Regions from separate parts of the Bacillus sp. Medicinal_06 genome, predicted to be linked through region 1. Evidence: a T-box and tRNA genes for the amino acid it is inferred to sense, from the RefSeq annotation. Region 1 holds a T-box; the other holds one or more tRNA genes.
What was found. A T-box is a leader RNA that pairs with one kind of tRNA and senses whether it is charged. The one in region 1 lies ahead of metG (methionine--tRNA ligase), so its partner is inferred to be a tRNA-Met.

Region 1 (16,000 bases):
AAAACAGGCCTTTTCAAAATGTCCACCGCTTTTCTCTCCTCTATAATCTTTAACATTAATAAATCATTTTTTTATGCATTTCATACATGTATTTCCCGATATGTAGTATCCAAACAAGTGAAATAATACCAATTAGAAAGAAATCCGCTTCCCTTACAACTGTATAACCAATTGACAGAATCCATGCCCATGCAAGCACACCATTTGTAAATTGATATGCCTTGTAACCCGCTTCATGAACGATATGCTTTTGTCCCTCATCTGCATTTCTCGCCCACATTTCCATGGATTGTGAATATGTAACGGATTGTTCTGGGTATAACTTATTATATCGATTCTTCATAATAAAGCCACTCCATATAACAAGAATCAAACATACAGTAGCTATAACAAAGTTTACAATTTCAAATAACGACGGAGTTCCATCTGTAAATGATCGATAATACATAATCGCAGCACAACTCGCCCAAGACCATACAATAACTTCACTTATACGTAAATAAATGAGCATAGTCCCTAGTCTACGCCCCTGTATACTTTCTTCTTCATCACGTAACTTTGCTAATGTTCGCACATTCTTTCCAAACAAGAATAACCCCGCTGTACAAAACATAAACAGCGCAGCTATTGCGACATAAGAATCATCTTTGGTTGACCTAACATCAAAATAATGAACTAGTATGTATCCAACGATTAAACCCACTAGCATAGACAACAAGAATTTTATAATAAAAAAACATTGTATCTTTTATCCTACTCTCCATCTTCTTCCCCCTCAACTAACGTAAATATCTCTTCCACCGGTACCCCAAAAACTTGCGCAATCTTAAGCGACAAAACAATCGATGGCGCATAATCACCTCGCTCAATTAAGCTAATCGTCTGCCGCGATGAATCAATTACTTTCCCTAACTCACCTTGTGACATTCGGTGCTTCGCCCTGAATTCCCTCACTCGATTTTGAAGCTTCATATCTAACCTCTTTTTCATTTATTTAATTAAAATTGTAAATAATATCCTTACATTTGTCAATTATCATTGTCATTTTGACATTAATATATGGCAAATTCAACTATACATTCATACTAAGAAATTTTATATAATATATTTAAAATACATAATATGCGAGGTGAAATATGGAGAAAAAATCGATTTTTTCTTATCTTCTCATCAAACTTTCAGCAGCTTTTATTCTCTATCTTTCTTTTGGAATACTTTTCTTTCTAACAAATGAATTTGATTTATATGAGCTCTCAGACTTTATATGTAACGCCCTATATAACCCTTGGACTTATGCGCTTTTCTTCTATGCAATCTTATGCTCGCTCTTAATTGATAAGCTAAGTTCAAAACAAACAAGCATGATAAAAAAGAGCTTGCTCTACATCATGTGCGGTTATCTCTACTTTCTCCCTTTTCAATTATTTTACGATGAACACATTATTTTCTTTTTCATTGCCGGTTCTATCGGAGCAATCTGTGCGATTTACTTTTACTTATGCACTCTTATCGGAGAGAAATTTAAATGGTTTCGCTATATAGCTTCTATCATTATTCCCGCTTTATTTATTACAATTGCTTCAATTGATTTTACAAAGAAAGAACACTGGGTAGAACACACTACAAAAAATGAATTTGAAGCAACTTTTTCATATTTGAACGGCGAACATAAAATTCCTATTCACGCTCAAAAAGGAGAGGCACTTGAAATCAATATTCAATTTCTTATCGAGGAAAATAGGAACTATGGTCACGGCCTTCGTTTTTCTAGCGAATTTAGCAGAAGCGAACCTGTTTCAGAAATAAACGAAAATACTTACTTACTTTCAGTAACTAAAACGGGAACATATTATATTGTAGTGGCTGGCCACAACCTGAAAGGGAAAATAAAAGCAAGCTGGAAAGTACATTGAACTCCCTTCACCTTCACTTCGTTTAGAAGAGGTTGTCTTCTCGGTTAAAACGATAAAAAAGAGCAGTGCTTATAAGCACTGCTCTTTCCAATTTTCGACATAGAATGGATTCCATATTAATTTGCGCTTTGTACAAATACGCGTTTTAATTGCTTGCGGAAACGAACCCCTAACGTAATAGCTACAATGACAATCACTCCGAAAATAATTTTCCCGATGTGCTGTCCAAGTACTCCAAATATATCATGTAAGTTTCCACCTAACCAATAACCGCCGATTAAGAAGAAAGATACCCAGAATAGAGCGCCAGAGTAGATCGTAATCGCAAAGCGGCGGAACGGTAAATTAATAATCCCTGCAAAGTATCCAGTAAAGTGACGTACGCCTGGAATAAAGAAGCCGATGAAAATAAGAAAATATCCATATTTATCGAACCACATTCTCGTTAAATCAATTTTTCTTTGTGTTAAAAACACATACTTCCCATATTTCTGCACAAAAGGCATACCAAGTTTATTCCCTAAAAGGTACTGAATTGTCATTCCAACGCTTGTACCAATAAATGACAAAATAATTAAAAGTGGTAATTGTAAATCTCCTTTATGCGCCAAAAAACCTGCATATGCTAATGTCGGCTCTCCAGGAAACGGAAGCGCAATATATTCTAACAGCAATCCTACAAGTACAACATAATAGCCGTATTGCTGAAATAATTCATGAATCCATTCCATGTCGATCTCTCCTTTTCTGTCTTATCTACAGCATTTACCACGCACAAACTGTTACTATTATTGTATAAAAAAAATGTCGAAATAACTATCACAATAACTTACATTTAGATTACATTTTTGTAAGGAAAGTACTAAAATAATCCATATTCATGCAAATTCTCCTAATATCTATTATATATTTGCAAATTTTTTCATTTCTCCTTTATTATATACGAAAAAATTGCGTTTTTCTCTTATTTTCGCATAGTTAACTTTAAAAAAGTTCATTTATCTTTATTTTTAATTGAAAATCTAAAAGAGATTGCTATAAACTAGAGTTATAATAATTATCCAATGTTTTATACCCAAACTCACACAAGATTGTGAGTGGCGGAATTTTGTAGAGTTTCCACTCTGTTTCGTTCGCCCGTTGTCCTGAACTGGACAGCGGGCGTTTTTTATTTATAAAGGAGGATTTTTTGTGGAGAAATTTAAGTTTTCATTATTAGTTTTATTTGGTGCCTGCAGCTATGGCGTACTTTCGACAATTTTCAAGCTGGGCTTTATGAATGGGTTTTCTGCGCATGAGCTATTAGGTGGACAATATGTATTTGGCTGGGTCGGACTTTTATTACTCGTTCTTTTCTTTTCACGTCATAAAATCTCGAAAAAACAAGCATTTTCCTTATTGGCTGTCGGAACAACAATGAGTATGACTGGAATTTTCTACGCTATTTCTGTAGAAGAATTACCAGCATCTATTGCCGTTGTCTTACTCTTTCAATTTACATGGATTGGGGTAGTCATTGAAGCAATCGCGAACAAAACATTACCAAGTCGCGAAAAGGTGATCTCGATTATCATTTTATTTGCCGGAACATTACTTGCAGGTGGTGTGTTCGAAGGTCTTGGCCAAAACTTCTCTACAAAAGGCATTATTTTTGGACTATTAGCCGCTGTTTCTTTTTCCTTTTATATTTTTGCAAGCGGACGCGTTGCTACAAATGTACCACCGTATACGAAAAGCTTTCTGATGACAACAAGCGCTACACTTATCGTTTGCTTAATTTTCCCGCCAACCTTCTTAACAGACGGTGCCTTGCAAGCTGGATTATGGAAATATGCATTCGTCCTTGGACTCTTCGGTGTTGTTGTACCGGTCATTTGTTTCTCCATTGGCGTACCAAAAGTAGGAATAGGACTTGGAACGATTTTAGGAGCAGCTGAATTACCAACAGCAATCATCGCTTCCATTACACTTGTTCATGAAGTCGTATCGCTATTACAATGGCTTGGTATCCTTTGTATATTAATCGGTATTTTCACACCGCAATTTCTTATTGTACGAAAAGAGAAGAAACGTAATATAGAACAAAGCGCCTAAAAAAAGAGCACATCATGTGCTCTTTTTTACTTTAATGCTCCGTACAGCTTTTCTACTTCCCTTTCAATTTGTTTCACATCGATTCTTTCAAACAATGGCTGTACATGACCAATCTGCTTTGGCAACACATTCTTACATTCCCAGCTCACACTCGAAATAGATAATATGTTCCGCACCCTTTCACTAGAAAAAGGTAAAAATGGCTCAAGTAACTGCGCAAAGTTCACAATCAAGTATACACAGGTGTAAATCGTCTCTTCACAAGCAGCAGGGTTTTCCTCTCTTTGTTTCCAAGGTTGCTCTTCATCAAAATATTTATTGGCAAAGCGTACCGTTTCAAAGATTGTTTCTAACGCTACTTTAAAATGAGCTTGCTCAATTGCACGTCCTACACTGCGATATAATCCCTCCACTCTTTCTTGCAATTCTAAATTCACATGACCTTTTGGCACAGCACCATCATAATATTTCTCAATGAACTTTAGTGTACGATTTACAAAATTCCCATATGCCCCTAAAAGCTCACTATTATGGCTATAAATAAATTCGCGCCAAGAAAAATCAGTATCACGATTTTCTGGTGCATTAATTGTTAAGAAATAACGAATCGAATCTGGATTATATCGCTCTAATATATCCGGCACCCATACCGCCCAGTTTTTACTTGTCGATAATTTTCGTTTCTCAACAGTCAAATATTCATTTGAAACGATATGACGCGGGATCGCCTTTTCTCCTATCCCAAGTAATACAGCTGGCCAAATAATAGAATGGAACGGGATGTTGTCCTTCCCGTGCACATAGTATGTCTTCGCACTACTACTCCAGAACTCCCCATCATCTTTCCCTGTTTCTTTAGCCCATCGTTTACTTGCTGAATAATAACCTGACACTGCTTCAATCCACACATAGATTTTCTTATCCTCATATCCCTTAACTGGAATTGGTACTCCAATTGGTAAATCACGTGATACAGCTCGGTCCTGTAATCCTTCTTGTAAGTAACGCTCTGTTAGTTGAACCGCATTATCACGCCATGCTCCTTTTTGTTTCGCAACCGCTACTGCATCTTTCATCTGCTCCTGAAATTTATGCAACGCAAAGTAGAAATGCTCTGTTTCCTTAACTGCTGGTGTACTTCCGCATAACTTACATTTCTTTTCTAATAAATCAAGCGGATCTAAAATGGCTGAGCACGCATCACATTGATCCCCGCGTGCTGGTTCCTGACAATGTGGACAAATTCCTTCTACATATCGATCCGGCAAAAATTGTGTACATGTTTCGCAATATGCTTGTTCAACTGTCTTTTTATAAATGAATCCTTCTCCTAATAAGCGTAAGAAAATCTTCTGTACCGTTTCATGATGGTGCTGTGTATCTGTACGTGTATAACAATCATACGTAAACCCAAGATGCTGAAAACATCGCTGGAATTCTTCATGATAATGGTCTGCAATTTCTTTTGCGCTAACTCCCTCTTGTTTGGCCCGAATCGCAATTGGTGTTCCATTACAATCACTACCTGATACATAAAGGACCTGTTCACCTTTCGCTCTATAATAACGCGCTAAAATGTCCCCTGGTAATAAACTCGCAACATGACCAAGATGTAACGATCCATTCGCATACGGCCAAGCGCCTCCAATAAAAATACTCATCATCTATTCCTCCTTTTAAATATAAAAAAGCCCCGCCCCTATCTTCAGAAAAGATAAGGGCGGGGCTTTATAAACAGTCGCGGTACCACCTTATTTCGCCAGCTATTCACATAACCGACCTCATCAAGTACGGAGCATTACTTACACTCTTATACTGTGGTTTTGATAACGAGAACCAACTCTCGTCGCCGCCTACTATTATCATTTGATAAGTTCAGGACGCAGCTCAAAGGCCATTGTTCAAATGAATATTCTTGCTTCTTCTCAGCTCCCGAAGCTCTCTGGAAAGAATGGTTTCATTCTACTTTTCCTTTTCAACGCTTTTCATATATAACACGTATTTTACGACTAAACTACAGAAAAATCAATTTTTTATTTAGAGAAAAAAAGGAAATAGAAAACCCCTTCCGAATATTTATATGTTCAGAAAAAGGAGGAGTTCTATTGAATCAAAAGCAATTAAGCACAATGAATAAAAAAGGCTGGAGTGCAGCAGCCTATGAAGCATGGACAAATCGGCATGGCATTCCAAAAGAATACGCAAAGAAACTTATGCAAGATCCTGCTCATGAAGTAGCCTACTACTTACCTTATATACAAAACCCCAAAGGGAAACGAATCATCAATTTACTTGGCTCTAAAGGCAATAAAGCTGTCGCACTCGCATTATTAGGTGCTGACGTCACTGTTGTAGATATTTCTGAGAGCAACGCCAAATATGCAAATGAGCTCGCAAACGCCGCAGGAGTATCTATCGAATATATCGTTTCAGATGTACTAGAAATCACACCTTCTCCAACATTTGATGTTGTTTTGTTAGAACTCGGTGTACTTCATTACTTTTTAGATCTCAAGCCACTTTTCAAATTAATCTCAAGACTTCTAAAAGACGATGGGACTTTTATCCTTCGTGACTATCATCCTCTTTATACAAAATTATTAGCAATAGATGATCAAAAGTTTAAGGCAAGCGGAGATTATTTCTCTGAAGAAGTAATAGAGGATAACGTTGCTTATAGCATTCTACTTGATAAAGCGCAGCAAGAATCACTTCCTAAAACGATGATTCGCCGCTGGACGTTAGGAGAAATTATTACAGAAGTTGCAGGGGCAAATCTACGCATTGAAAAGCTTATTGAAGAGCATGGTCCACATCAACGCTGGGTCTTTCCTTCTTCAGCCCCAGAAGGAATGGAAGAACGTATTCCAGGACTTTACACGTTAATTACGACAACAGCATGCAAAAAAGGATCCCTTCACGGATAGGATCCTTTTTGCATGCTTAACGCATATAAGTTGAGGTTGGAGATTACCATAATTCTGTAGAATAGGACACAAGGTATTTCAACATTTTGTCTCTGACTTACGCAGTCAAAAGGGGTATGACCAACATAACGAAGAGTAATGTTTAGTTGATACTGATAATCGTTATCAACTAATTAGAAGTATACATGATGTATCCTAAAAAGACAATAGGAATTTCACATTTTTCTTCGTAAAGCTTTCGGTACATATACACAATAAGGTTCGCTTTCTAAATAATCACCAGTTATCGCATATGCTCTTGAACGAGAACCACCACAAATATAGCGGTATTCACACTTCCCACACTTCCCTTTATAGCCATCTGGATTACGTAATGCTTGAAAAATTGGGGAGTGACGATAAATATCCCGTAAACGTTTTTCTCTCACATTTCCAGTTTGAATTGGTAATAGCCCGCTCGGATACACATCGCCAATATGTGAAATAAAAACAAAACCGTTGCCATCATTCACGCCTTTTGGTGCTCGTCCTAAGCCATCAATTTTGCCGGTTAAGCCATTTTGAAGGGCATCTTCATAACGAATTTCTCGATTCTTTCTTTGTTGCATGATAACGCGCCGATAATGCTGCGCAGCTGTTGTCTTTATATCAAATGAAGCCCTTTTCCCTATTTCATATAATTTACGAAATACAAGTTCATGTTCTACTGGTGAAATCATATCTTCTACACTTCCCCTTCCAGTTGGAACAAGGAAAAACACGCTCCATAGTACACCACCTAACTTTTCAACAAGCGCCGCCATCTCTTCTACTTCATGAATATTGTACTTAGAAATAGTGGTATTGATTTGCACAGGAATCTGTAGCTCATTTAAATATTGAATCGCATCCATCGTAAGCTGAAAAGACCCTGCCACGCCGCGAAAACGATCATGTGTCTCAGCTGTAGCACCATCCACACTAAAAGCCCAGCGAGCAAGCCCAACCTCTTTTGCTTTTCGAATTGCCTCTTTCGTCACATTTGGAGTCGCACTAGGCGTCATCGAAACGCGTAATCCTTTTTGCACTGCATAATCTGCTAGTTCATAAATATCTTTTCTCATAAGCGGGTCCCCACCAGAGAAAACTAGCATTGGCTGATTCATTTCATATATTTCATCAATTAATCTCTTCCCTTCAAGAAAAGTCAATTCTCTCGGGTCTCTCCTATACTGCGCTTCAGCTCGGCAATGCAAACACTTTAGTTCACAAGCTCGTGTAACCTCCCATATCACAATAAAAGGATTTTCATCATAATTCATTTTCCATCTCGCTCCTCCCTACATACTTATAATCAGTATAGGGAAGATTCTAAAAAACACTGTGAGCTATTTCACTGCATCTTTATCTTATTTCCTTTATAATGAGAATGAATATCATTAATATTAGGAGTGTTGTGCATGTCGCAAGAATTCGAAGAGAAATTATATGCCAATTTAGAAGCGGTTATTGATCCTGAATTAGGCGTTGATATCATTAATCTTGGATTAGTATATGACGTTACAGCAGATGAAAATAATAATGCTGTTATTACAATGACGATGACTTCTATCGGTTGCCCGATGGCGGGGCAGATCGTATCAGATGTCAAAAAAGTATTATCGACAAATGTACCAGAAGTAAATGAAATCGAGGTCAATGTGGTTTGGAATCCACCTTGGTCAAAAGAGCGTATGTCACGTATGGCGAAAATCGCACTGGGCATTCGCGATTAGTTAATAAGAAAAGACCTGACTTTATAAAGTCAGGTCTTTTTCACGTCTTATTTTACACCAACTGCATCATAAGCTTTCGTTACAGCTTGTACTTCTTTAGAGTTTTTGCCATATAAATCTGTCGCAGATTGAATTGCAGCTTGACGCATCATTTTAAAGTTAGAGTTTGCAGTTAAATATTTTGAAAGCGCACGGTAATAAATTTTTTCTGTAGCTTCGCGGCCAACGCCATTTACTTTCACACCATAATGAGTGCCACCTTCAGACACTAAATATGCTGCTTTATTATTGATACTACTGTTAATATGAACGCCGCCGTTATCAGCTGTTCCTTTATAACGTTTGTCGTAATGATCTGGATAGCCTTCAGTTGGTTTTAATGGGTTTGGAATAGAAGCAGGATCACTTAAGGAACGTAGTGAATCTCCTGGTTTACCTGGTGTATAAATATCTTCTCCGAGCTCCCAATCATCACGGTCTACCATCGCACCAAAAATATCTGATAACGATTCGTTTAGTGCACCAGATTCATCTTTATATACAAGATTTGCTGTGTGCTCTGTTACAGCATGCGTTAACTCATGGGCAATAACATCTAGACCTGCAGATAATGGAATAAATGTGTTTCCATCCCCATCTCCATACATCATTTGTATCCCGTTCCACGCAGCGTTATTCCAATTTTCCCCTACGTGAACAGAAGAAATTAACTTCGCACCTTGATTATCAAAAGAATTACGGTTAAATACCTTTTTATAATAGTCATATACTTTTCCTGCGTTTACATGCGCATCAACAGCAGCTTTATCTTCAAAGAACTTCGATTTACTTTCTACTTCTTCACCTGTATATCCAAACCATTGTGAGAAGAGATTAAACAAGTTCTCATCCATATTTTGTGCATCAAATGTATGAACACCATTTCCACGTTTACCATCAAATAAATTAAATGCTCCTGTTTTTTCATCTTGAGCAATTTCAAATGATTGTCTTTCTCCTAGCACACCATATCCAAAACCAGTAATATGATCGATTGCATTATATTTCTCAATCACATTTCCATTTGTTGCATCAACAAAGTAATGCCAGTAACCCGGAGCTGGTTTTGAAACAGATGCTTTTACAAGGTATGAAAGATAATATTTCCCATCTTTTTCATACACATATAAATCTTTTTTCACACCATCATATTGATTTACTTTGCCAATTTCTTTCTCAATATCAGCTTTCGCAATTTCTACCGCTTTCTCATCGGTAATGCTCGCTGCAGCTGGAATATTTTTATCTTCTAAATTCGGGATAACTTGCCCGAAGAATGCTTTCACATTATTGTCTTTATCAAGCGCAACTGTTTGATCAGATCCATACACAGGAATATTATTATGTTTCTCTACTAGTTTCACGTGTGTTGTACCCGATTCAGCATCCTTTTCTTCCCCTACAACACTAAAATGACTTTCTATATTTCCTGCTAGTTTAAACATATCCTTTTTGCTTTCTAAATACTGAAATACTGTTTCTTTTTTATCTAATCCTTCTGGTGCTTTCCATTCCTCACCTATGTAAGCTGGTGTTTTAAATTCTTGGTGATATTGAATTTGCCCTTCTGCCGCTTTTGTGTTTGTTGCTCCAAATGCTCCAAAACCTGAGGCGATAACGGATAAAGCTAATGCTGATGAAACGACTTGCTTTTTCAATCTAACACTCCCCATTCCCCAAAAATTTTTTGACACTCTTATACATTTCAAAAAAAGGAAAATATCTCCTGCCAAAAAAATATTGAGAAACATTTTTCTTATAATTTCATCCCCTCAAAAAAGAGAGTGTCACATTAGACACTCTCTTTTCATTCACTCATTATTGTTTTTTCATCTCAATCGCTAAATAATGTGATTGCTCTTTTGCTTGAATGCGAATGTCTTCTTCAACTGCTTCTGCTGCATCTCGCATCACAAGTGTTTCACCATTTACTACGCCACTTCCTTCAATTTGTACAAGGTACACTTGACGCCCTTCATCAACAGGTAAGCTAATTTCTTTTCCTGCTTCTAACGATAGAGAGTATAAGTTTGCATCTTGATGAATAGCAATTGGTGCACCGCCATCAACCGGAGAAACCATATGGAACCATACATTTTCACGCTTGTTCCAATCAAATTTAAACTCACCATAGTTTGGCTTGTGACCAGCACGATCTGGTAAAATCCAAATTTGTAATAAACGTAATGTCTCATTTCCTAAATTATGTTCACTATGAAATACACCTGTACCAGCACTCATATATTGTACATGTCCCCGCTCAATCGTACCGCGGTTTCCCATGCTATCTTGGTGTGTTAATTCACCATCTACAACGTAAGAAATAATCTCCATATCACGATGCGGATGCATATCAAATCCTGTTTGCGCTGCTACTAAATCATCATTAATAACGCGAAGTGCCCCGAAGTGCATATTGTCTGGGTTGTAATAATCTGCGAATGAAAAATGAAAATGTGTATTTAACCAGCCATGATTTGCTCTTCCCATATTTTTATGATCAATTTTTTTAAACATATCCTTCACCTCATATTATCTCGAATTCGAGATATTTATTTAAAATTTTTTATTGTAACTTTCGCAGTAATTCTAATAATTGTTTTTGTTCATTATGATCTAATTTATTAAATTGTTCTGCTTGAAACGTTTCTTGCGGCGGAACAGTTTCTTCATATAAAGTTTTTCCCTTTTCTGTTAACGAAAGATATTTCGTAGTCCCTTCTTGTTCTCGCTTAATCCAACCTAGTTGTTCCATCTTATTTAAAAGCTGCGTAATATTCCCTTTTGTAACAAATAGCTTTTTTCCAAGCTCCTGCTGCGTTAAGCGATCGTTTCCTCCGATTTGGGCTAACACATCAAACTGAGCAGCTGATAAACTCCACTCTTTCAAATGTTGATTTGTCTCGCGAATGCTCCTGTTATAAAAACGTGATAAACGAAACCATAATAACAACCCAAGTCTTTCTTCTGCTTTCATTTCATCACCTCGCTTGCTTGATATACATAGTTTAGAACTAAACTATGTAATTGTCAACTACTTTATTCTAGTAAGTAGAAAGGAAAAGTATAATGATGTTCCCACCACTATACTTTAGTTTATATTCCTGCGCATATATTCATTCATTTTACGTTCAGCAAATGTCCTAGCATCCCTTTCAATCCAACGTGCTTCGTATACTTCTTTTTCGATATACAATACATTGTTTTCATGCTGCATAGAATGACGAAACTCGTGTAATAAAGTTTTGAGCACTTGTTCATATTGTTCCCACATGCAAACAAAAATCATTTGTCTTTCTTTATGATAAAAACCGTTTAAAGGAAATAAAAATTCTTCCTCTTCTTCTCCTAAGTTCACGAGCACATCATTTGTATCACACGTATCGCAAAAAACAACTGGAATGTCGCGCTTCTCAATTAATGAAAACACATCATTTTGCACCTGCTGAATATCCCACGGAAATTCTGAATCCAGCACATACCAATTCCCAGCTTGCTGATATACGTTTTGAAACTGGAGTTCCATTGACCTCCATTCTCCTTTCTAAAATCCCTTTTCCTATACATATGCCACAATACGAAAAAAAATAAACACATATTGCAATATCACATTACACCTAGTTCAAAAAATGTTCAAAAATAATGTTTGGAAAAAGGTTGATTTATACAAATTACTAGATTATAATAATTATAAATTAATAAAAAATACAACATAATAAATAACTCAGAAGGAGATTGATCATATGAACACACAAGTAATCGAAGTATTAAACAAACAGGTAGCAGACTGGAACGTATTATTTACAAAACTACACAACTTCCATTGGTATGTAAAAGGACCTCAATTCTTTACACTACACGAGAAATTTGAACAATTTTATACAGAAGCAGCTGGACACATCGATGAAATTGCAGAGCGCATTTTAGCAATTGGCGGCAAACCAGTAGCGACAATGAAAGAATACTTAGAACGATCTTCTATTCAAGAAGCGGCTTACGGAGAAACTGCAGAAGGGATGGTCGAAGCAATTATGAAAGACTACGAAATGATGCTAGGCGAACTAAAAAAAGGTATGGAAATCGCACAAGACGCTGACGACGAAATGACATCTGACTTACTACTTGGTATCTACACAGAACTAGAAAAACACGTATGGATGCTACGTGCATTCTTAAACTAAAAGCGCAAGCGGCTCGTTTAGAACAGGAGGGCATTGGAACTCCTGATTCCGAGGCGCTTTTTGCCTCGAATGAAGGAGTGAAATGACCGACTGTTCTAGCCGCTGGAGCTGGATATCTCTAAAAGCGTAGGTGGCTCGTTCAGCTCTGAATGGCTAAGGTTCTTTCGCATAGAAGGCGCTTTTTGCCTTCTTATGCGGAAGGTTCTTAGACACGAAGAGCTTGTCACCGGAGCTGGATGCCACTAAAAGCGCAAGCGGCTCGCTCAGAATGTGAGGAGGATGGAGTTTCTGACGTAGAGGCGCTTTTTGCCTCGCAGGAAGAAGCGAAGCCACCGAACATTCTAGCCGCTGAAGCTGGATACCACTAAAAGCGCAAGCGGCTCGCTACGCTAAAGAACCCCATAAAACCCTCTCAATTTATGTTGAGAGGGTTTTATTATTATATCTATATATCTCAAACGTTTTTATGTTAAAATATAGAAAAGTCCGATATTTCCTTCTACGTAATATCATTTAGGTAGATATACCATTAAATGACGGGAGTGGTTCAGTTGAAAGACTATTTGATTCGAGCATTTTTCGCCTTATTAACTGTTGGAATTGCTTTAGGAATAGCGAATATTTTCAATCTGACCGTAGACACAAGAAGCTATCCTTTCCTCATTGTCCTCGCCATCGCTGGTGGTTGGGGCGGTTGGTACTTATATAAGAAAACTAAGAAAGACAACTCTAAAGGCATTCCTAAATGAACGGAATGCCTCTTCTTATTATGATAACTGCTTCCACTTATTCCCCATAACAGGTCGTTTATAATCTTGCATTTTCTGAATCAATTCATCCGCAGTAGTTGCTGAAACAATTAACTCTTTATTAGATGGATTCATAAATCCTTCTTCTGCTGCACGATCGACCATTTGCAGAATTGGCCCGTAAAAATCTTTAATATTTAATAACCCAACTGGTTTATCATGAATCCCAATTTGTGACCAACATACAACCTCGAATAATTCTTCAAATGTTCCATAGCCACCTGGCAATGCAATAAATGCATCCGCAAGCTCTCCCATTTTTGCTTTACGTTCATGCATTGTTTCTACTTCAATTAATTCTGTTAATCCTTCATGAACAATCTCCCCACGAAATAAACCACGAGGCATAACGCCCGTTACACGCCCGCCTAAGCGTAACACTTCATTGGCCACTTCCCCCATTAAACCAACACATGAACCGCCGTATACTAATTCACAATTATTTTGAACCAGCACCTCTCCAAGCTTGATTGCTTGCTCCTTAAACTCAGATCTCTCTCCTAAATTAGAACCTGCAAACACACAAATCTTTCTCATACCTACACCCCAAAACTATATATTGTTATGATACAATTAACATTGTACAACATATTGAGGGGATGAGGAAGAAGTGAATATAGTCGAATTTCAAAGATGGATCGAGGATTTTTACGAAAAACGAAGCTGGTCACAATATAACTCTTTTATTCGCTTAAATTTCTTAGTGGAAGAAGTAGGCGAAGTTTCACGCGTTGTGCGCGCGATTGAAATTGGACGTGATCGCCCAGATGAGCAGGAAAAGCAAGAAGAAGAATTGAAAATAGAGTTAAAAGAAGAACTTGGGGATGTACTTTCCAACCTCATTATTCTTTCTCAAAAATATGATTTAGACTTACAGGATATTATGGAAGCACATGTAGAAAAACTATCTAAACGTTTCCAAGAAACTAAATGAGAATATTTATCAATTATGATATAATATTCCCGATATTATACAAGGGAGGATTTTTATGTTATCTACTAAATTACACGATGCACTTAATGATCAAATGAACTTTGAATTTTACTCTGCCCATGTTTATATGGCAATGGCTGCTTACTGCACGGCAGAAAGCTATGATGGATTTGCAAACTTTTTCCTTGTACAAGCAGAAGAAGAGCGTTTCCACGCAATGAAGCTTTATAATTATATTAATGACCGCGGAGAGCGTGCGATTATTACTGGATTCGAAAATCCGAACAATGAGTACGAATCTGTTTTAAGTGCATTTGAAATCGCACTTGAGCATGAACGTGAAGTAACAAAGCGTATTTATAATCTATCTGATATCGCTTGGGATGAGCGTGAGCATGCAACAATTACGTTCTTGAAATGGTTCGTTGACGAACAAGTTGAAGAAGAAGCTTCTTTCGACAGCATCATTCAGAAACTAAAACGTATTACAAGCGATTCTAACGCTTTATTTATGTTAGATGCGGAATTAGAAAAACGTACTTTTACTCCTCCTGCTGAGTAATAAGCCGATCACCTTAACAAGTTTGTTAAGGTGATTTTTATTTTCTCTCCCAAATATCCACTTACCTTAAGCTTCCATTAAAATCACCTTAAATTTCCATTCATTCTGCATAGGACTTCCATTATTAATGGTATTATTTTCAAAGAAAAACAAAAAGAAAAGGAGAAAAACTATGAAACAACGCCTAGAGGCAATCGACTCAGTTCGCGGCTTTTCTTTATTCGGCATTTTGCTCGTTAATATGACATTAATTCAGTTTGGAATGTTTAGCGCTGACCAACCTACTTATGTGTTCGGAAAGATTGATGAAGGAGCCAACTGGTTTATTGAATTTTTTGGTACACACAACTTCATTTCCCTATTCTCCTTTCTATTTGGTCTTAGTATTATTCTGCTGCAAAAGAGCATTCTCGCAAAAGAAAAGCGTTTCTTTCCGATTTATATACGACGAATTATTATTTTACTAATTCTTGGATATATTCACGGTATATTTATTTGGAGTGGAGACATTTTATTTGCATATGGGATTGTAGGGATTTTCTTAATGATGTTCATCAATCGAAAACCAAAAACATTGCTTATTTGGGCCTTTATCTTACTAGCATTTACTATGTTTATTTCTTACCCTTTTGAGTCCAATGCAAATGTAGATGATTTTTCCTCCTATATTGAAAAAGAACAAACAGTCCACAAAACCGGGAGTTATACAGATCATATAAAATTCCGCCTCTACGAAAATCCATTCGAAGATATTGGAATCACTGGATTTTCCGGGGGATTTCTTCTA
Region 2 (16,000 bases), on a different contig from region 1:
TTTCATGCGCAATTGCATCACTGTAGTTTTGCTCCGAATGGAAATCTCTTCCTAAGAACACTTGACCACCTTGTGAGCTACCAAACTGCATTGGTCCAAGCTTGTCACTCATACCAAATTCCGTTACCATACGTCTCGCAATACCAGTCGCACGTTGGAAGTCGTTGTGAGCTCCTGTACTTACTTCACCGAATACAATTTCCTCAGCTACTCGACCACCAAGTAAACCAGTAATTTTATCAAGTAATTCCGGTTTTGTCATGAAGTAACGATCTTCTTTCGGAAGCATTACCGCATATCCACCAGCTTGACCACGAGGAACAATTGTTACTTTATGAACGATATCCGCCTCATCAAGTACAACACCAATTACAGTATGACCTGCTTCATGGAATGCAACAATATTGCGTTCTTTTTCAGAAATAACACGGCTTTTCTTCGCAGGACCTGCAATAACACGGTCTGTCGCTTCATCGATATCAGACATATCAATTTTCTTCTTATCTTGACGCGCAGCTACTAATGCAGCTTCGTTTAATAAGTTTTCAAGATCCGCACCAGAGAATCCCGGTGTGCGAGTTGCGATTGCTCTTAAGTTAATATTCTCATCGAGCGGCTTATTACGAGCGTGTACTTTCAGTACTGCTTCACGCCCATTTACATCTGGACGATCGACTGTAATTTGACGGTCAAAACGTCCTGGACGTAATAACGCCGGATCAAGAATATCAGGACGGTTTGTTGCAGCGATGATAATAATACCTTCATTTGCACCGAATCCATCCATTTCAACAAGAAGTTGGTTTAACGTTTGTTCACGCTCATCGTGACCACCGCCAAGACCCGCTCCACGCTGACGACCCACTGCATCAATTTCATCGATGAAAATGATACAAGGAGCATTTTTCTTTGCATTTTCAAATAAATCACGTACACGGGAAGCACCGACACCGACAAACATCTCTACGAAATCAGAACCACTAATAGAGAAGAAAGGAACGCCAGCTTCACCTGCAACTGCACGTGCAAGTAATGTTTTACCTGTACCTGGAGGTCCAACTAACAGAACACCCTTCGGAATACGGGCACCAACCTCAGCAAACTTACGAGGATCTTTTAAGAATTCTACTACCTCAACAAGTTCTTGTTTTTCTTCGTCCGCTCCAGCTACATCTCTGAAGCGTACTTTTTTCTTTTCATCATTGTATAACTTCGCCTTACTTTTTCCAAAGTTCATAACACGGCTACCGCCACCCTGAGCTTGGTTTAGTAAGAAGAAGAATAAAATGAAGATAATAACAAACGGAATGATAGAAGTAAAGAATGTCACCCAAGCACTTGTTTCCTCTGCTGGTTGATACTTCACTTCAGCACCTTGTGCTTTGTCATTAATTTTCTTTTGTAATTCTTCAGTATTTGGTGCATAAGTAACAAATTGCTCTTCCTGGCTAGCATTGCTAAATTGTCCTTTTACCTCAAACACACCATTTTTCGGTTGAAGTTGCACATTACGCACTTCACCTTTTTCAAGTTTAGTAATGAATTTATCGTAGCTAACTGATGTCGTTTTTTGTGTTGAACCATTAAAATAGCTCACGATTCCAATTACTACTAAGAATATCAGTAAATAAAAGATGGTATTACGGAAGATACGATTCATTCCTAACCTCCTCTCACGGCATAAACACTATAGTAAATCGTAACATAGAAAAACTTTCCTATCCAATTATAACGCCTGTATTTAATTAATTTGAGTAAACGCTTGGTTTTAATACTCCAACATAAGGAAGATTACGATATTGCTCCTTATAATCTAAACCATACCCTACAACAAATTCATGAGGAACAGTAAACCCAACATAATCTGCCTTCAAATCGACTTTGCGACCAGTTGGCTTATCTAATAGCGTAACAATCTTTACAGATTTCGCCTTACGATATTTGAATAGGTCTACTAAATAACTTAATGTAAGACCACTATCAATAATATCTTCAACGATTAAAATATCGCGACCTTCTACAGAAGTATCAAGGTCTTTTAAAATTTTCACTTCACCTGTTGAAACTGTAGAATGACCGTAGCTAGAAACAGCCATAAAATCCATTTCAAGATATGTATCTGTTCTTTTTAATAAGTCTGCCATAAATGGCATTGCACCCTTTAATACACCAATTGCAAGAGGCACTGTATTTTTATAATCCTCTGCAATAATTGCACCTAGCTCATGCACCTTCTCTTGTATTTGTTCTTCGGAAATTAATACTTTTTCGATATCTTGATTCATCATTTCATTATCCTCCTGGAAGACTCCTTGCTTTTGTAGTGAATAATAATATATTTATCCTTATCTGCTGCTTCATTTGAAATAGCAAATGCAGATTGTTTCAACAATGGAACCCAAATAATATTCCCGCTTGCATCACAAACAATTGGCCACTCTTCTCTTTTTTCTTTCGGTATTTTCGCCTCAATAAAAATAGCTTTTATCTTTTTTGTACCACTCATACCTTTTATCGACATTCGATCTCCATTTTCTCTAGAGCGTATAAGAAGAGGATATGATATATCATTATACTTAGCAACAAATACCGTTTCATTCATGTTACTTGGTAATTCCTCATTTACTTCTGCTACAAGTTCATCCCCATTTACTAATGTAATGGCACCTGGTACTGATAAGACTTGTGAAAAAGGAAAAACAATTTCTTGCTCAAATCGGAAACTACATTCTTCATATGTACGAACAATTTTTAGACCCACAGGAAAATCAAGTGATCCTGAAGGATGTTTCCGTTTAAAAAATGCAATAACTTTGTCAATATGTATAGAAGAAAGCGAAGAAGGAATCTTGTATTCATAAAGATAGTTTAATATTAGTTGAATCCCTCGCCTTTGTAAAGGCATAGACATGGATTCAAAGGCAGGAATTGATAAGACGATGTGTTTATCACTTTTTTTTGTAATTACTTTATTCATCTTTTCAAAAGCTAATTCCTGCAAATACACCTCATCCTCTTGCATAAGCACACTAAATTTTTGAAATTGCTCATGCACATGAGGGTTTTCCTCCTTTAAATAAGGCAGGACATGCTTACGTAATCGATTCCTCGTATATACTTCCTTTTCGTTACTCGGGTCCATACGTGGTGTAATCCCTATCCTATTACAATAAGCATTGATTTCTTTCTTTGTTACCGCTAATAAAGGTCTAATTAAATATCCACCATGGAAAGGACGTTTTACAGCAATTCCAGCATAACCCTTCGGGGTACTCCCGCGGACGAGACGCATTAAAATCGTCTCCACTTGATCATCTCCATGATGTCCAAGAGCTACATATAGCGCATCATATTTCTTCATTATTCTTTCCAAAAATGCATATCGGCATTCCCTAGCAGCTACCTGTGCATTCATTCCATATTGCTGTTGATATTGCGATACATTAATTCTTATCGTTTCGCAAATAACCCCAATCTTCCGGCAAAGTTTTTCCACAAATTTCAAGTCTTCATAGGATTCATTTCCTCTAAACATGTGATCCACATGCGCGACTACAATTTTCAATTTCTTCTCTTCTCTTTTCTCTAATAAATAATATAAAAGAGCTAAAGAATCAGGGCCTCCAGAAACCCCTACAACAATTGTCGAATATTCCTCTAATACATCATGCCGCTTTGCAAACTCATCTACTTTTTCAACAAATGTATCTTTCAACTTCGCAATCACCTTTCGTTAAAACCAAACAATAACATACTTTACCTTGCTTATAATGGTACAACTTTTACAAACTTTGTGCAAAAAAAAGATGTGCAAAATTCACATTTTTATCTTACATCCCTCCCCTATCTTCATAAGAAGAATGAAACTAATTTCTTCTATAAGAAAAAGGCCTAGGTATCACCCTAGACCTCATAACCAAACCGAGAAACTTTCCGCTCCTCTATTGCGCTTGTTTACCCATGATTGGAATCGTAGCCCACTTTGGCATATTCTTCTTTACCTTTGCAACAACAATCGTCATATCGTCATTGATATATCCATCACTAGAACGAATAACCTCTTCCATAATGATATCAGCAATTTCTTGCGGATCGTCTGTTTGCAGTTCTTTAATCTTACGTTTCATCCACAATTCATGGTTTTCCACGTGCTGCGCTCCCTCAAAAATCCCATCGCTCATCATAACCAAAATATCTTCTGTTTTTAATTGTTCACCAACAACATCTACCTCAACATCCTCAATGATTCCCATCGGCAAATTGCTTGCTTCTATTTTAATAACGTCATTTCCACGTTTTACAAAACTTGGGGTTGAACCAATTTTTAAAAATTTAGCACTTGCATCACGTAAATCTACCATAGCTAAATCAAGCGTCGTAAACATTTCTTCTGTCGTTCTCAATGAAAGAATTGAATTAATAGACTTAATAGCAATTTCTTCATCGATACCAGATTGCAATATTTTTTGTAACAATTTTACCGTTTCCTTACTTTCCATATGTGCCCTTTGTCCGTTACCCATTCCGTCACTAATGGCAAGAGCATATTTCCCAACACTTAAATCCATCATCGCATACGAATCTCCCGATACAAATCCGCCTCCTTTTGCCGCTGTAGCAAGCCCTGTATCAAGAAAAAATGTTTTCGCTGACCCAAAAGATATCATGCTATGACCATTCGGATAAGCAGAAGGTTCTTCATGTTTCACAATAATATTTTCTTTTAAAATATCCGAAAGCATTGGTGCAACTAATTTTTCACATTCACCATGTTGATTAGATGCCGCTGGAATCATCATTTCAATATCAATATTCCCTCTATCTAAACAGTAGATATCAACATGTTCTACCTCAACACCAAAGTCACGAAACGCTTGTAGAATTTGCTCTTCCTGCACTTGATGATTTTCCCGTTCACGCTGAATTTCTTTCGCAAAATCTTCCATTACTTTTGAAACACCTAATAATTGTTCCGCAACAATTCTACGATTATCTTTCATTTGTTTTCGTAACTTTTGCCCCTCATAGAAATGTCCTAATTCTCCTTCCATTAAATCTGTTACCTTTTTTCCTCTTACACAGTGCTTTTCCCATTCACGAACTAATTTACGGTTATGCTGAAGGGTTCCTTCTTCTGTTTCATTCATAATTTGTTTCATATAATCATATGTTTTATCAAAATTCACTACCCAACATTGATCCTTTTTAAAACATGATTGACACGTCTTTGCTGTAATTGTACTTAGGAATAAATCAGCTTCTGTTTCCTCATCTTCTTCCTCTACATATCCATATACCGAAAAACTATTAGATAATGCAGAAAATACATTTGCAAATTGATTAATTTTATTCGCTGTCACATCACGCATTCTACGTAAATATTGTTGTTGATCCTGAGAATGCTCTTGTGTTCCTGGCATAAATTTAGCAAGCCGATCAATAATTCCCTTCGGTGTTAATATAAAGAATCCTATCGCCACTCCAGATTCTATTAAAGTTGTTATAATATTTACTTGCTTATCGACGTATAATGTAATTAAACTTGTACCAATTAACAACCCTAAACTTACACCAAGACGCTTCCCTTCTTTTAATAATCCACCAAGTAACCCGGAAAAAGCTAGCAGACTAAGTTGAGATAAACTACCTACGTTCGCTAAACTCAATATCAATCCTGTAACAACTCCTACTGTTGAACCAGTAGCTGCTCCTGCAACAAAAGCAAATAATAATACTAAATATCTCGTGAAAATATGTTGAACTGAAGCGTCGTAAACAAACCAATCTGTTGTACCTGTTAATACAGATGCGAGTAATATAATTAAACAAACAATTTCTTCCGTTTCTAATGCTTGTTGTTTTCCCTTTCTTTCTGTTAATAATGGTACACTTTGCAAGAAAATCATCGTTAAAACAAAACTAAGTCCTGCTTCAATAGTACTTACGAGTAAGTCATACATAGTGACGGTTTGCTGTGCGAAGTAAACAACAGCGAGATGTGCGGTTAGTGCGGAGATAAATACTTGGAATGGTACAAGTCCAACAATTTTACGTGTAAAACGACTAAAGAAGATATTATAAATAAAGAAAGTAAAAATAGATGCAAAGGCAAAAAGTAAATTATCTAGCGAAACGGAAAGTGCACCACCCATAAGAGCCAGAAATGCGAGTGCCATCTTATCACGCTTCATTACATAAACAGCAGCAAAAAACGGTAGTGCAAACGGTAAAATGTTCGTTAATATATATGCTCGTCCTAAAAGAAAACCGATTACAGCAATAACAAATCCCCATCTAAAGAAAACTTGCTCTAACTTCACTTTCAACTTGCTTGTCCATGTTATTGACCTGAGTTGTCCATCATTCATAGCCAGTGTACTTGTGTTCACAGTATTCCTTCCTGCTTTTGGCATATTTTTAACACCACCTGCATAGTTTAATTACTGTCATTATAAAAGATGATTATTGGGATTTTTGTCAAAACAACAGTTCAAACCTACATAATCGTTCGACTTTTTATTCAAAATAAACCTATATATATACAAGTTGTTAAACATAGGTCCTTCAAAATATTAGAAAATTCTAAAAATAAAGGGTGTTTTTGTAGAAGCTTTGTACCCATTTACAATTTCTTAACAAAAAAAGATCATGCGCTATGCATGATCTTTTTAGATGACCCGTACGGGATTCGAACCCGTGTTACCGCCGTGAAAGGGCGGTGTCTTAACCACTTGACCAACGGGCCGTTAAAATAAATATAGCGGCGGAGGGGATCGAACCCCCGACCTCACGGGTATGAACCGTACGCTCTAGCCAGCTGAGCTACACCGCCATGTCGTCTTATTTAACGGACAATTAGTATCTTATATCAAATACACTGTAAAGTCAACACGTTTTAAAAAGTTTTTTTATTCTTTTTTAAATAAGCTTATTTACATAAAAAAGCACCCCGAGCAAATTACTCCGGGCACCTCTCTATATGTTAAGAATAAAACGTTATTATCCGCGACGAGCGCCACGGCCACCACGTTTAGATTCTGTATTACGCTTTAAAGAAGTTAGACGATCTTCACTATCTTTTAAAAAGCGTGCCATTTTTTGCTCAAACGTTTCTTTTTGATTGCCACCATTATCACGGCCACCACGGTTATCTCTGTTAAAAGAACGATTGCGTTGTGGACGTCCAGAACGTTGTTGATCCCCACCACGTTGATATTCGCCACGTGGACGATCTCCTTCTGTTCTTACACGTTCTTTCGCTTTTTTAATAGATAGACCAATTTTCCCATCTTTTTCAACATTAATAACTTTTACTTCTACTTGATCGCCTACTTTTAAGTGATCATTAATATCCTTCACATAATTATCAGCAACTTCACTAATATGAACAAGACCCGTTAAGCCTTCTGGCAGCTCCACAAAAGCCCCAAAATTTGTAATACCTGTTACTTTACCTTGTAACTTGCTGCCTACCTCGATTGACATAAAAAAAATGCTCCTCCTTAGTGATTAAAAAGTCAAATTTTACTTTATTATATATAATCCTAAAATATAGTGTCAATAAGACACGACCTACTTAGAAACAGGAAAAATTATCTCCCCTTTTCCAGAGAAGAAATAATCTCTCCTAGCAATCTTTAAAACATACTCTTCGTCATTCAACTTTTGAACATCATCTTTTAGTTTTTTTTCTTTCTTTGTTAATGAATTTAATTCTTGCTGCATCTCTTCAACCTTTGCTGCTTTTGCTTTAATGGAACTATTTTGCTGATAAAACGTCACACTAATACTCGCAATAATTGTAAAAGCAAAAACAAAAAAAACGGCTAAACGGCGATATAATCGCCTTCTGTTTTCATTCTTTTGTATTATATGTTTTTTGGCAGAATTTGGACTCTGCTCTTCAATCAATCTTTGCCTCAGTTCCCTCATTTCCGAGGTCCCCCTAACTTCTTTTTTATACGCTCCCAGATGTGAACGATATAATTCTTCAATTTCTTTGTATGTTGCAGTAATCCCACATATCTCTTTATAAAAAGTTTAACACGGTTAGGGAGAAGTTTCCATATGAGCAAAGTAAGAAATCGAACAGGCCAGAAAAAAACTTTCCATACAAAAAGTAATATCCATCCGGAACACTTCCACAACACGTTCCCAATTGAAGATAGTATACGAAATAAAAATAATATAAAAGCAATAATAAGCTGCGCTATAATAATAACAGGTTTTATCATAAGTAGCTGTACAATTTTAATAAAAAATTGTACCGTTTGCACAAAAACATAAATGAGAAAATTCAATACTCGCATGTACACTGCTTTCAATAAGCTTTGATATGCAGCAAAACCGCAAAGCAAAGCTACAAAAACATATATACGTAATTCAGCTTCATTTACAATGAGCAATACGTAAAAGACAAACAGTGCTTGGACAATCCAAAACAGTATATCATATATAAATACAATCCAACGATTGCGCTTGGGTCGCTGCAAGAAGCGTTGGTACGTATCTAATGCTGCTCCAACCCAAGCACCCATTCCGATCATGGAAAGCATTGTATACAGTTGAATTGTTAAACTCATTTAAATAACTTACTAAAGAACCCTTTAGCTTTCTCCCCTTGATTCTCATCAATGTACAAAATCTCATTAATTTTCCCTTTAATGGATACTATACCTTTTTCTACATCTAAATTTTTCATCTGTAAGTTTTGACCGCGAATTGTCAAAAAACCCATTACAGTTTCTAACAAAAATTCTTCACTATCAAAACTCTCTACTTGTTTTACACCAGTAATATCTATTACACGTCTACCACGCATAACAATATCATGTTCTACAGAAACATTCTGTTGGTTAGAAGACATAGTTGAGTAACTATTATTCACGTCAATCCCCCCATAGCTTTATACGATCTAGTAAATAATGTATGAGGGAAGGAAATAATTTAGAACAAGCCTTCTTCTGCTTTCACTTTCTCTTCACGTACTACTGTATACATGTTAGCTGCATCTTCTTTTTTTGTTGTTTCTTTTAATTCGTTCACTTTTACAGTTACTACTTTTTGTCCAAAACGAATTGTTAGTTCGTCATCTACCTTCACGTCGGAACTTGCCTTTGCAGCTTGCCCATTAATCGTAATTCTTCCTTGATCAGCTACTTCTTTTGCCAGCGTTCTTCTTTTAATTAAACGTGATACTTTCAAAAATTTATCTAAGCGCATCTCATTTCCCCCTTATTGATTCTCTATCCGTTTTGCTTCTTCCCATAAAGCGTCCATTTGCTCTAACGTTAACTCCTGCATCTCCTTATTCATTTCAGCTACTTTCGCTTCCATGAATATAAAACGACTCATAAATTTTTCATTTGTTTTATGAAGGGCCTCTTCTGGGTTCAATTTGTGGTAGCGAGCGACATTAACGAAGGCGAATAGTAAATCTCCAAATTCACCTAACATTTTTTCCTTATCCATCTTTGCAACTTCTTGCTCAAACTCTTTCAATTCTTCAAAAACTTTCTCCATCATTGGCTGTACATCATCCCAATCAAAGCCAACTGTTCCTGCTTTTTTCTGAATTTCATACGCACGCAATAATTGTGGTAAACTTTTTGGAATTCCTGTTAAAACAGATTCCTTTACATGTCCTTTTTCTTGTTTTTTAATTTCTTCCCAGTTTGAAACAACCTCTTCCGCGTTCTCCACATCTATACCTCCAAATACATGTGGATGACGACGCACCATTTTTTCAACTAGCGTTCGGATAATGTCATCAATGGAGAACCAACCCTCATCTTCTCCAATTTGAGCGTGAAGCATAACTTGCAAGAGCACATCACCAAGCTCTTCAATCAAGTGATCATCATCTTCTTCATCAATTGCTTCTAACACTTCATATGCTTCTTCGATTAAATATTTCTTTAAAGATTGATGCGTTTGTTTTTTATCCCATGGACAACCATTTGGCCCACGAAGCTCAGCAATGATTTCCCTTAGCACATCAAATTTTTGATATAAAGAAGCACGCTCGACAACAGGAGGTATGTACACGCTCGTTAAGTTATTCAACTCTGTTTCATGATCTAACATATAGAGCGGTACTTTCTTCACTTGCTCAAACGATGTTCCCGCAGCTGTTACAATGTATACTTCATACTCATCAGGTAACATCTCCATTAATGTCAGCTTAACCTCAGATGCAACGAACGCATCATATACTTGACAAAAAATTAAGTGTTGGCGTAATTCTAATTGTCCACGTTCAAATGAAGTTGCATCAATAAGCTGAAACCCTTCAATTGGATCTATTTTTAAACTAGCAAACATCGGATCCAAAAAGCTTTGTCCACCTTCAATTTTCACCTCAACTTGCTTTTCTTTTCCTTTCTGTAAGAGTAGTTGAACAGTTCGTTCTGCAACAAGTGGATGTCCTGGTACAGCATATATAATATCCTTACCTTGCGCTTGTTCTATTAACGTATTTGCAATTGTTTCGTATACAATCTCAAATGTGTCGTGCGCCTCATATACATCATCAAAAGCTGTATACTTTACCCCGTCTTTTTCTAACTCTTCAATAACGGGGTGTTCTTTCGTACGCACATACATATGATCTGCTTCTTTTATCTTTCGGTACACACCTATTGTCAGCTGATCTAATTCACCAGCACCTAATCCTAAAATCGTAATTATTCCACTCACAACCAGTCACCTCTATCCGCTCTTCTTCAATGAAACTTGCACTTTTTCTTGCTTCATAACAGTCCCTAATTCTTTTTTTGTAAAAACACTTAATTTCATAATTAAAAATAGATATACCAACCCGCCAATTGCTACGCCTAATAGCGCTTCAATTGCAGCTAATCCTCTATAACCTTCATCACTCGCTAGTCCAAACCCTTCATAAATACGCATAAATAACATTAACATAACGACCATTCCTAATCCGCTTATCGTTACACCAAATATACCTTGTTTATGAATGAGTGGTTCTTCTACAATTCGAATAAGTAAAGCACTATTTAACAAAGCAATAACCATGAGAGAAACTACCGTCGCAATCGCCGCACCAGTTACACCAAATTGCGGCATTAACATATAATTGAACAATAATTTCAGACACCCTCCAAATACAACAAACAATGCTGGTTTTACAGTTTGACCAAGCCCTTGCAAAATGGAAGCTGTTGTAATGGATAAGGAGCTAAATAAAATAGAAACAGCTAAAATAGCTAATACAGCTGATCCCTCACTATTTTCAAACAACATAATATTTGCCGGCTTAATAATACACGCTAATCCTAATGCAGCCGCAACTCCAATCACAAAAGTTATCTTCATCGCTAACCGCACCTTTTGTTGAATAAACAGACGGTCTCCTCTTTCTTTTGCTGCTGTAATAATTGGAATAAGCGAAAGGGAAAATGAAGTCGTCACAACTGTACCAAGCTGCATAAGTGGGATACTTCTGTCATAAACACCTTTTAATACTTTTGCAATTTCTGCCGGCTCTCCTGCTTGAATAAGCAATGTATAAAACGAAACGGAATCTGCCATTTGCATAAAAATTAAGACTAAATTACTAACACAAATAGCTAGTCCTTGCCAAAAAAGGATTCGAATTATTTCTTTCTTATCTTGTATCCTCTTCCATCCTTGCAAGAAAATAGAACGAAAATTATATCGCATATAAAACAAAAGTACGATTATACCGATAATCCCACCTACAATCGATCCCAACATCGCTCCTGCTCCAACTGTATATAAATCAAATTCATGTGCGATGAGGAACAACGATAGAAACACAATAATGGACACACGAATCGTTTGTTCAATAACTTGTGATACAGCTGTCGGCATCATATTGTTAAACCCTTGAAAATACCCTCGTGCAACAGATGAAAAGGGCATTAACAAGAACGAAAATGAAATAACTCTTAGCAGTTTATCTAAATTTGCATCGCCCATGAGTGATGCAATCGTGTGAGCACCAAAAAACAATGTAAAGAAACCTATACAACCGATTCCTAATAAAAACCAAAAAGAAACACAAATAATCTCCTCTGCTTCTTCCTGCTTTCCTTGTTCCAAACGCTCCGCTACCATCTTAGAAATGATAATAGGGAAACCATAAGTAGCTAAAATTAAACAAAATCCATAAAACGGGTAAATTTGTTGATAAATATAAAAACCAATATCCCCCGCTATATTTTGATATGGAATACGGTAAAAAGCGCTTAATACTTTCGTAACAAAACTTGCAATCGTTAATATAATAGCCCCGCGCCAAAAAGCTTGATACTTCTTCGCTTCCATACGAGAAAACTCCTTTTCCTATTCTCATCCCTCGTATTATATCACAAAGAAAAAAACAGGCTTCTTTTTAGATTTATACAATTAAAAAAGGTAGCAAGATGCTACCTTTTAATGAAATACAATCCTACTTTCCGAAAAAAATTCCTTTTCATAAAAAAATATTATAATTAAGAAAAATTACTGTTCCATTTGTTTCGCTAAAAAACTTGCAGCAGTATTTACTGCCTTATGCTCTACTTCACTTATAATTTCTTCTTTTGAAAAGATGATAACAGCTCCAATTGGATCTCCATTTGCAACGATTGGTCCAACTGTATAAGAACTAACCTTTTCAGTTACACCATCAATAATCGATATTTCACTTTCATCTGTCATAACAACAGATTTCCGATCTTCCATCGTTTTTTCCACTAAATCGCCAACACTTTTATTTAAGTATTCTTTTTTAGATACTCCTGCTACAGCGATAATAGAATCGCGATCACATACGAGTACGTTATGTCCTAAACTATCGTATAAAGCATCTGCATACTCTTTTGCAAAATCACCTAATTCACTAATCGGAGAATATTTTTTCAAAATAACTTCTCCATCGCGATCAACAAAAATTTCTAGCGGATCCCCTTCTCGGATACGAAGGGTCCTACGAATTTCTTTCGGAATTACTACCCTACCTAAATCATCAATTCGACGTACGATTCCAGTTGCTTTCATTCTAATGCTGCCTCACTTTCTACTGATGATGAAAGTGGTGAATTTACCTGTTCATGTAAAAATCACCAACTGTTAGACATAGTATTTTACACATTAGTTCTTCTATGCACGTCGAATTGCATTTTTTATTTTGTTTTAGGCATTTATTACTTCTTTTTTCACGTCAGACAAACCTTTTAATAAATTTTCAGCGATTGTTAACCATTTTGATGTCTCTAATCCATTCGTTTTCATAACAACTTTCAAACGAGAACCTTCCATACCAAGCCCAATCATACGACCAAAACTATTACCAAGCATAAATAATTTTCCACCATCAATATTTTGGCTTGCTTGTTCTGAGAATAAAAACGTTACTTCAAATTTTGTTTGTTTAATTAGCTCAATCTGTTCTTTCGTTGCTAATACTTTAATATTTGCAATTTGTAATAAATATCCAACTTCTTGCGGATAGTCTCCGAAACGATCAATCATTTCTTCTTGTAATTCTTCAATATCTTCAATCGTAGAGACACCTCTAAATTGTTTGTACATCATAATTTTTTGTTTACTATCTGAAATATAAGCGTCTGGCAAGTATGCATCCACTTCTAAATCAATTTCAACATCAATCGTATTTTCAATTCCTTGTGTTCCTTTACGCTGCTCAATCGCATCTTTTAACATTTGAGAGTATAGATCGAATCCGACGGAATCAATAAATCCATGTTGCTCAGCTCCTAACAAGTTACCAGCGCCACGAATGGATAAATCTCGCATTGCAATTTTAAATCCTGACCCAAGTTCTGTGAATTCTTTAATTGCTTGTAAACGCTTCTCAGCGACCTCTGATAACACTTTATCACGCTTATACGCAAAGTATGCATAAGCAACACGGTTTGAACGACCAACGCGCCCACGAAGCTGATAAAGCTGTGATAATCCCATACGATCGGCATCAAATACAATTAATGTGTTGACATTAGGGATATCAACACCTGTTTCAATAATCGTTGTACTTACAAGAACATCATGCTGCCCATCTAAAAACGATAGCATGACAGACTCTAATTCACTCTCATTCATTTTCCCATGTGCATACGTCACACGTGCCTCTGGAACTAACATAGAGATTTCATCTGCTTTTCTTTCAATATCTTCAACACGGTTATATAAGAAATAAATTTGGCCGCCCCTTGCCAGTTCCCGTTCTATCGCTTCTCGAATTAACCCCGGGTTATACTCAACCACATACGTTTGTACTGGGAAACGATTTTCTGGTGGTGTCTCAATAACAGATAGATCCCTTACACCGAGCATAGACATATGAAGCGTACGTGGAATTGGCGTTGCTGTTAATGTTAATACATCAACATTCGCTTTCAATTGTTTAATCTTTTCTTTATGCGTAACACCAAATCGTTGTTCTTCATCAATAATTAGCAAACCTAAATCTTTATAGGTTACATCTTTAGATAAAATACGATGTGTTCCAATAACAATATCAACTGTTCCATCTTTCAAACCTTTAATTGTTTCATTTTGTTGTTTTCTAGTACGGAATCTACTTAACAATCCAATATTAATTGGATAGTCTTGAAAACGCTCTCTAATCGTTTCATAGTGCTGTTGTGCAAGTATCGTTGTCGGTACTAAAATTGCAACTTGCTTTTCATCCATAATTGCTTTGAACGCTGCACGAATGGCAACTTCCGTTTTTCCATATCCAACATCACCACATAGAAGTCGATCCATCGGACGACCACGTTCCATATCTTTCTTAATTTCTTCAATAGAACGCAACTGATCTTCTGTCTCCTGATATGGGAAAGATGATTCAAATTCCTGTTGCTCCGCAGTATCCGGCGTGTATGCATATCCCTTTGAAGCCTCACGCTCTGCATACAATTTAATTAAGTCATCTGCAATATCTTGTACAGATTTTTCTACCTTCGTTTTAACTTTTTTCCAATCATTCCCACCAAGTTTATAAACTTTCGGATCCTTGCCTTCGGATCCTACATATTTTTGTACTTGATCAATTTGTTCAATTGGCACATATAACTTATCGTTACCTTGATATTTAATGTTCAAATAATCTTTATGGACACCATTAATTTCTAGCGTTTCAATTCCTAAAAATTTACCGATACCATGATTGACGTGAACAACGTAGTCTCCAACTTTTAACTCTGAATAACTTTTAATACGCTCTGCATTTGAAAGTTTTTGCTTGCGTTGTGATTTTTTTACTTTCTTATGGAACAGCTCTTTTTCTGTAATCACAACAAGTTTTTGCATCGGCATTTCAAATCCTGCATGCAAATCACCTACAGCAATTTGAAGGCGACCAGGCAGTAATATATCTGTAGATTCTATAATATCTGCTTCAATATCATAATCACTTAAAATATACTGTAATTTTTTTGCGCGCTCTTCGTCTGTCCCTAATACAACTGTCGTGAAATTCCCTTCAGTCCATCTATCAATTTCTGTTTTTAACAACTGCATTTGTCCATGAAAGTCCTGCATTGTTTTACACGTTACATTCACAATATTTTGCGGGTGCGTATGTGCAATATGGCGTAAAAATAATGTTAAATATACAAAGCTTCTTTTTTTATGATGTAGAAACTCTTCAAATTTGTGTGAGAACACCAGATCTTGAATAATTGCTCCTTCACTTAGAAGCGATGTATACCATTCTGCTTCTTCTGTCTCAAGATGTGATGCCGTTTCTTGGATACGCGAAATTTCATCTAAAATAACAACACCATTCTCAGGTAAATAGTCTATTAGACTAGCATGTTCTTTGTAAAAAATAGATAAATATTTAAACATTTGCTCTATGGTCTGTCCGTTTTTCAATATTTCTATCTCATGACTAACCGTTTCAAGCACCGCTGTCTTGATTTTATCATCAGAGAGCTTCTGCATCGTCTTCATTAAACCTTCTTCAAGACGCTCCACTCCTAATTTTAGTTCATCTTTTGAA

Region 2: it encodes a tRNA-Met, which carries the amino acid that the T-box ahead of metG (methionine--tRNA ligase) is inferred to sense. The anticodon was not compared.

Annotation. Positions count from the first base shown of each region.
Region 1 is NZ_JBWYHD010000006.1:111,255-127,254, forward strand. Features, by position in the region: gene AC1M36_RS16175 (site-2 protease family protein) at 1-26, opposite strand, end outside; gene AC1M36_RS16180 (DUF3169 family protein) at 56-589, opposite strand; gene AC1M36_RS16185 (helix-turn-helix transcriptional regulator) at 754-972, opposite strand; gene AC1M36_RS16190 (hypothetical protein) at 1,137-1,913, shown strand; gene AC1M36_RS16195 (DedA family protein) at 2,030-2,644, opposite strand; gene AC1M36_RS16200 (EamA family transporter) at 3,105-4,007, shown strand; gene metG (methionine--tRNA ligase) at 4,034-5,668, opposite strand; T-box leader at 5,721-5,995, opposite strand; gene AC1M36_RS16210 (class I SAM-dependent methyltransferase) at 6,113-6,934, shown strand; gene AC1M36_RS16215 (TIGR04053 family radical SAM/SPASM domain-containing protein) at 7,150-8,235, opposite strand; gene AC1M36_RS16220 (metal-sulfur cluster assembly factor) at 8,374-8,688, shown strand; gene AC1M36_RS16225 (M4 family metallopeptidase) at 8,736-10,385, opposite strand; gene AC1M36_RS16230 (pirin family protein) at 10,546-11,244, opposite strand; gene AC1M36_RS16235 (MarR family winged helix-turn-helix transcriptional regulator) at 11,294-11,704, opposite strand; gene AC1M36_RS16240 (DUF3920 family protein) at 11,819-12,253, opposite strand; gene AC1M36_RS16245 (Dps family protein) at 12,471-12,908, shown strand; gene AC1M36_RS16250 (hypothetical protein) at 13,460-13,657, shown strand; gene AC1M36_RS16255 (LOG family protein) at 13,676-14,254, opposite strand; gene AC1M36_RS16260 (MazG nucleotide pyrophosphohydrolase domain-containing protein) at 14,328-14,651, shown strand; gene AC1M36_RS16265 (ferritin) at 14,707-15,213, shown strand; gene AC1M36_RS16270 (DUF418 domain-containing protein) at 15,386-16,000, shown strand, end outside.
Region 2 is NZ_JBWYHD010000021.1:11,444-27,443, forward strand. Features, by position in the region: gene ftsH (ATP-dependent zinc metalloprotease FtsH) at 1-1,660, opposite strand, end outside; gene hpt (hypoxanthine phosphoribosyltransferase) at 1,746-2,288, opposite strand; gene tilS (tRNA lysidine(34) synthetase TilS) at 2,285-3,715, opposite strand; gene spoIIE (stage II sporulation protein E) at 3,942-6,413, opposite strand; tRNA gene AC1M36_RS26255 (tRNA-Glu) at 6,674-6,745, opposite strand; tRNA gene AC1M36_RS26260 (tRNA-Met) at 6,759-6,832, opposite strand; gene AC1M36_RS26265 (S1 domain-containing RNA-binding protein) at 7,000-7,485, opposite strand; gene divIC (cell division protein DivIC) at 7,573-7,932, opposite strand; gene yabQ (spore cortex biosynthesis protein YabQ) at 7,929-8,582, opposite strand; gene yabP (sporulation protein YabP) at 8,579-8,887, opposite strand; gene AC1M36_RS26285 (RNA-binding S4 domain-containing protein) at 8,947-9,222, opposite strand; gene yabN (bifunctional methyltransferase/pyrophosphohydrolase YabN) at 9,235-10,698, opposite strand; gene AC1M36_RS26295 (putative polysaccharide biosynthesis protein) at 10,711-12,312, opposite strand; gene spoVT (stage V sporulation protein T) at 12,490-13,026, opposite strand; gene mfd (transcription-repair coupling factor) at 13,162-16,000, opposite strand, start outside.